Regions from separate parts of the Bacillus sp. DX3.1 genome, predicted to be linked through region 2. Evidence: riboswitches for the same ligand, from Rfam matches in the RefSeq annotation. Region 2 holds a riboswitch; each other region holds the start of a gene.
What was found. Region 2 has a riboswitch for S-adenosylmethionine ahead of QRE67_RS06935 (YezD family protein). Riboswitches for the same ligand answer to the same signal wherever they lie in the genome.
Positions count from the first base shown of each region.

Region 1 (2,207 bases), 2.4 Mb from region 2:
TGCACCAGCTAGATGACCATGAATACCGCCACCTGCGTTAATGACAACATCTGTGCCAAAATCACGAAGGATAAAGGGAACAAAGCCAGGATGAATACCGGCTGATGGGACAGGGAAACTACTCTTCAACGGTTCATTCTCATCAACGAGTGTTTTTGAGACAAGAAGCGCTTCTTCTTTCTCCAGTGCAACACTGCCATATGGAGATGGGAATAAAGAGAAATCTGCACCAGCATAACGAAGTAGTTTTCCAAGTAGTAACGGAGAAGAGAATCCGTATAATTTTGATGAAGTATAAGCACCGCTTACGGCAGGATGAGCCATAATGGGGATTGATATATCATCATCTTCTGCAAGTGATTGAAGTACGTCTAATCCATAAGAGAATACATTGAATAGAAGAACATCTGCACCAGCCAGGGCAGCACGTTTCGCGTTATCTTTTAAATCGTATGTGCGTCCTGATAAGTTAACCGCATATAACGTCCTATGACCATATGTTTCATATACAGACTGTAACACTTCTTTTCCTGACTCAATCCGCTGTGTGAGTGGCGTTAATGAATTTTCAAATAAAATTTCATCATCTTTTACGATATCTACACCACCGTTTGCTTGATCACGTAATTGTGTTTTTAAATATCCGATGTTGCGACCAATCATACCTTTAAAAATGCTCATAAGAAGAGGACGATCATGAACTTGTAAAAGATTTCGGATTCCTTCAATACCGAACTTTGGACCAGGGAATGTCGCTTTTAAGTCATCTGAAAACGTTAAATCGATAAGTTTTACTTCGCCATCTAGTGATAATTTTCCAAATACTGTTGTTAAAATTGCTGGTAAATCAGGACTGAAATTTAGCGCTGGATAATGAATTTTAATCAGTCCACGTGTAATTCTTTTACCAAGATAAGTATTAACATGTTCTTGTTCTTCTAATTCTTCGACACCAATGACAGTGCCTTTATGTTGTTTTAATTGTTCTTGTAATAAATGTGGTAAATGTGTCCATGAACCAATCGTTAAACCGAGTGCAATTTGCTCTGCTTTTTGCATTAAATTGTGAGAATCATCATGGATTAAATATGTTGCTGTTATTCCGCTCATTTTCATAACCTCCTAGTTAAATAAAAAAACCTCTCAGCTAAGGAGAGGTTTTTTTACAACCAGCTCCTTATCTGTCAGCATAATGCTGCGAGAATTAGCACCGTGTCTACAATTGTAGATCGGTTGCCGGGTTTCGTCGGGCTCGTCCCTCCACCTGCTCTTGATAAGAAGTATTTAGAAATGTTTAAATTTTTTCGATATCTGAATTTTTTCACATCGCATTTAATTTGTCAATGGGTTTTTAAAAATTTTTAATTTTTGGATGCGTTGGACAGCTTCTTGCAGCCGCTCTTCTGTATGTAATAATCCAACGCGTACATAGCCTTCTCCATATTCACCAAATCCAATGCCAGGAGCAACTGCTACGTGTGCCTTTTCTAACAATAAGTCAGCAAATTGTGCCGATGTAAATCCATCAGGAACGGGAAGCCATACAAAAAACGATCCATTTGGTGCGACAACATTCCAGCCAATAGAGCGGCAAGCTGTAATGAGTGCATTTCTTCGTGATTCATAGCGTTCTACCAGTTCATTCACGCAAGTTTGCGAGCTTAATAGTGCTTCACAAGCTGCTTCTTGCACCGCACCGAAAATACTGACATACATATGGTCTTGTAGTAAATTAATAGTTTCAATTACACTTTCGTTACCGATGGCAAAAGCGATACGCCAGCCAGCCATATTAAATGTTTTTGATAATGTATAAATCTCGATCCCAACATCCTTCGCACCTTTTGCTTGTAGGAAACTCGTTGGTTTTTTACCGTCAAAACCAATTGCTCCGTAAGCAAAGTCATGTACAACTAAAATATCATGCTCATTTGCAAAAGAAATCGTTTCTTCAAAAAATTCTTTTGATGCAGTAACACCAGTCGGGTTGTTTGGATAATTTAAAAACATTAATTTTGCTCTATCAGCAGTGTTGTGGTCGATTTTTGTATAGTCTGGTAAAAAATCATTTTCTGCTAATAATGGCATGGTTTCAAATTGTGCTTTCGCTAAAGCGACGCCTGATAAATAGTCAGGGTATCCGGGATCAGGCACGAGAATCGTATCTCCAGGATTTGTGAAACAAAGTGGTAATTCGACGAGTCCTG
Region 1 is NZ_CP128153.1:3,768,666-3,770,872, reverse strand. Features, by position in the region: gene mtnW (2,3-diketo-5-methylthiopentyl-1-phosphate enolase) at 1-1,110, opposite strand, end outside; SAM riboswitch class I at 1,175-1,280, opposite strand; gene QRE67_RS18730 (pyridoxal phosphate-dependent aminotransferase) at 1,333-2,207, opposite strand, start outside.
Region 1: another riboswitch for S-adenosylmethionine. It lies ahead of mtnW (2,3-diketo-5-methylthiopentyl-1-phosphate enolase); the one in region 2 lies ahead of QRE67_RS06935 (YezD family protein).

Region 2 (2,207 bases):
TTTCAACAGGTCAAGCTTTGCAAGCGATCAAAATGGCACTAGAAAAATCAAATTATAACGTGTTAGGTATCCATTCACATATTGGTTCGCAAATTTTTGAAACAGCAGGGTTTGTTCGTGCAATTGAAGTATTGCGTAGTTTCCTAGAGGAGCTAAGAGAACAAACTAGCTATACGGTGAACGTATTAAATGTTGGTGGCGGTTTTGGTATTCGATATACGGAAGGAGATACACCACTTACACTTGAGACGTATGTGCAAGCTGTAACAACTGCAGTGCGAGAACAATTTACTGCATGTGAGTATCCGCTTCCTGAAATTTGGGTTGAGCCAGGACGTAGCATTGTTGGGGATGCAGGAACGACGCTTTATACAGTAGGGGCGGTAAAAGATATTCCAGGAATTCGTAAATATGTGTCAGTCGATGGTGGGATGACAGATAATTTACGACCTGCTTTATATGGTGCACGTTATGAGGCAATGCTCGCAAATCGAGGAAAAGAAGAAGATGAAGAGGTTGTTTCGATTGCTGGAAAGTGTTGTGAGAGCGGAGATATGCTCATTTGGGATATAGAATTACCGAAAGTCGCTTCAGCGGATTTGTTAGCAATATCTTGTACGGGAGCATATGGGTATTCAATGGCTAATAATTATAACCGAATCTGTCGTCCAGCCGTAGTATTTGCAAAAGGTGGAAAATCACAAGTTGTTGTTGACCGTGAAACATATGAAAATATAATTGGGAACGATCGCATACGTATTAAAGAGCTTGTATAACGGAAAAAAGGAGTTGCTTAAAGTGAGCAGCTCCTTTTAAAAAAATAAAAAATATAAAATATATCGGAAAACTAGGATTGAAAAAAATCTGAATTATGATAAAATACAAATACAAAGAATAGCTTATCAAGAGAAGCGGAGGGAACTGGCCCTACGAAGCTCGGCAACCTGCTTATAGAAGCAAGGTGCTAATTCCAGCAAAATGGCATCCATTTTGAAAGATAAGGTAAATATATTACCGAACAGTCTTTTCGAAATGGAAAAGATTTTTTTTATGAATGAAAAAAGGGGGGCTGTTCGTGGGAGTGCGTGGACATTTTGACGAAGTAGCTGAGAAAATTCAAACAATGCTTGCGGATATGAAATATGGCTCAATTACAATTGTTGTGCAAGATGGCAAAGTGATTCAACTTGAGAAAAGTGAAAAAGTACGCTTAAAATAAAAGCGCTGACTAGAAAAACTAGAGGCGGTTTTAACCTATGTAATAGGTTAAAACCGTCTTTTTGCGTTACAGGGGGAAAAACAATGTTAACGTACGAAGCATGGAAAGAAGATGTCATTTCTTTTTCTGAGGAAGACGAAACAAAAGGCGCATTACAAGTATTACGTTGGGCGTATGAACAGTATGGGGAGGAAATCGTGTATGCGTGCAGCTTTGGGGTGGAAGGAATGGTGCTGTTACACCTTATAAACCAAGTAAATCCATCTGCGAAAGTTGTATTTTTAGATACGAACGTTCATTTTCAAGAAACGTACGATTTAATTCAGCGAGTGAGAGGAAGATTTCCTGATTTGAAAATTATTAAAAAACAACCTGCTTCTACACTCGAGGAACAAGCAAAAGAGCATGGAGAAAAGTTGTGGGAGCGTAATCCGAATCTTTGCTGTAAATTAAGAAAAATTTTACCGCTAGAAGAATCTTTAAAGGGTGGAAAAGCGTGGATATCAGGATTAAGAAGAGAGCAATCTGAAACGCGTAAACATACACAGTTTATAAACCAAGATCATCGCTTTCAATCTATTAAAATATGTCCGCTTATTCATTGGACATGGAAGGAAATATGGCGCTATGTATATAAGCATAGTTTGCCATATAATCCGTTGCACGATGTTGGATATCCAAGTATTGGGTGTGAAAAATGCACATTACCTGTGGAAGTGGGAGGAGATTCAAGGGAAGGTCGATGGTCTGGAAAGATGAAAACGGAATGTGGCCTTCATGATCAATAGGGTTATGAACATTCCTAATATAAATAAGAAGGAGTACAGAAAAATGAGTGATACAAAGGTATTAGTAAATCGAGTTGATGAAACATATGAAACAGGACATATTGTAAAGGAAATTGAATTGGACAAAATTTCTTTAAGTGATTTAAACCTTCTTGCAACAGGTGGTTATACTCCGCTTGTAGGATTTTTAGGAAAAGATG
Region 2 is NZ_CP128153.1:1,388,600-1,390,806, forward strand. Features, by position in the region: gene lysA (diaminopimelate decarboxylase) at 1-776, shown strand, start outside; SAM riboswitch class I at 897-1,004, shown strand; gene QRE67_RS06935 (YezD family protein) at 1,076-1,219, shown strand; gene QRE67_RS06940 (phosphoadenylyl-sulfate reductase) at 1,303-2,007, shown strand; gene sat (sulfate adenylyltransferase) at 2,051-2,207, shown strand, end outside.

Region 3 (2,207 bases), 1.9 Mb from region 2:
AGAAAGCAGTTTCGCCGAGAATTTCCGCAAGCAGAACATATATACATTGATCGTTCGTATCGTGAAGTAGCGACTGCTCCTTCTAATCATTTAGCGAACGTATTATGGGGCGCTGACATTGACGTTTACACAGAATATTTACGGTAAGGAATGATAGAAGTGATTGACTGGACAGGTGATGAAGCTGTAGCTCTAATAGCAGACCAAGAAAGAACAGTGTTGTATGTGTATACACCAATGTGTGGAACATGCCAATTAGCAAAAAAGATGTTAACAGTTGTAGAAGCTGCCATATCTGATTTGAAAATTGGAATGCTAGATTTAAATTATGCTCCATATTTGGCACGGGAATATGCAATAGAAAGTGTACCTTGCTTACTTGTATTTGAACAGGGGATACTGATAAAGAAAATATATGCGTTTCATTCGGTTGAATATTTATATACAGAATTACAATAGGCGGCAATAATATTGCCGCCTCGACATATTTCTGGGGAAATATAACTAGAGAAGTGGAAGTTATCCAATATTTGTCGAGAAAAAGTAACAGGATTGCTTTTGATCAGGGTGGAATGGTATTAGGTAGAAAGTGATGTGAAGGATGTGATTGGAATGAAATTATATTCGTTGCTTCAATCATTTGTAACATATGCTAATGCCCAGTATCATCTGGAGCCCCTGCTTCGACAAGGTGAAAAAACAATTAGTTTTACGCTTCATGATGAATGTTATTCGCTCCAAATTTCAAGAGAATACATACAAGTCTTGAAAGGGGCAATGGGAACAGAACAGGTCGTTTGTTTTTATGAAGAAGACTTACGACGGTTAGTGACTGGAAACGTAAGATTACAAACGCTGTTGCACAGCGGACGTGTTCAATATAATGGAACGTATCGCACAATGTTATTATTAGAATCCGTATTTCATATATGTAAGCCATTACGAGTAGGTGCTTAATATTCAGAAGTTTCATTTTTTCCAAAAATTCCTGTTGACATACAATTCGTATATTGATACAATTCATTTCATAAAATAAAGACAATTTCATAAATTACAAATCAGACGAAATTTGAATCTGATTTCTCTTATCAAGAGAGGTGGAGGGACTGAGCCCGATGAAACCCGGCAACCGTCAACTTATGTTGAAATGGTGCCAATTCCTGCAAAGCGAATGCTTTGAAAGATGAGAGGAAAGGATAATGGTATATATACATGTAAACCTTTCTGCTCATTCTAAAAGCAGAAAGGTTTTTTTGTTGTCTGAATGAGGAGGACATTCGGTAACAGAGAAAGCTTTTCAGAGACAGAAAGCCGCTTACGCTTTGTAAGGAATCCAGCTTTAGCAGCTAGAATGTTCGGTGGCTGCGCTTCTTCCTACGAGGCAAAAAGCGCCTCTACGTCAGAAGCTCCATCCCCCTCACATTCTGAACGAGTTGCTTACGCTTTTTAAACAAAAAGGGGTGAAACAACATGATTTTATTGGAGAACGTAAAGAAAATATATAAATCAAAAAGTGGTGATGTAACTGCTGTAGATGACGCCAATTTAAAAATAGAAAAAGGTGAAATTTTTGGTGTTATCGGATATAGTGGTGCCGGAAAAAGTTCTTTAATTCGATTGTTTAATCAATTAGAGAAACCAACTTCGGGTCAAATTACAATAGCTGACCGTGTTATTTCTGCTATTACAGGGAATGAGCTTCGAAAGGCTAGACAAGAAATCGGAATGATTTTTCAACACTTTAACTTACTTTGGTCACGGACTGTGCGCGAAAATATTGCTTTTCCACTTGAAATTGCAGGAGTGGAAAAAGAGAAGCGTAAAAAGCGTGTTGATGAGTTAATTGGTCTTGTCGGATTAGAAGGCAGGGAAGATGCTTATCCATCTCAATTAAGTGGTGGTCAAAAGCAGCGCGTGGGTATTGCCAGAGCATTAGCGAATGATCCAAAAGTACTGCTATGTGATGAAGCAACATCTGCACTTGATCCAGAAACAACAGATCAAATTCTAGACTTATTATTAGATATTAATAAACGCCTTGGCTTAACAATCGTATTGATTACACATGAAATGCATGTCATTCGAAAAATTTGTCATCGCGTTGCGGTAATGGAAAAAGGAAAAATTGTTGAAAGCGGTAGTGTACTTGAGGTATTCCGTGATCCAAAGCAAGAAATTACAAAGCGATTTGTAAAGCAATTAACGGA
Region 3 is NZ_CP128153.1:4,641,763-4,643,969, reverse strand. Features, by position in the region: gene QRE67_RS23410 (toprim domain-containing protein) at 1-147, shown strand, start outside; gene QRE67_RS23405 (thioredoxin family protein) at 151-459, shown strand; gene QRE67_RS23400 (hypothetical protein) at 613-957, shown strand; SAM riboswitch class I at 1,083-1,190, shown strand; gene QRE67_RS23395 (methionine ABC transporter ATP-binding protein) at 1,471-2,207, shown strand, end outside.
Region 3: another riboswitch for S-adenosylmethionine. It lies ahead of QRE67_RS23395 (methionine ABC transporter ATP-binding protein); the one in region 2 lies ahead of QRE67_RS06935 (YezD family protein).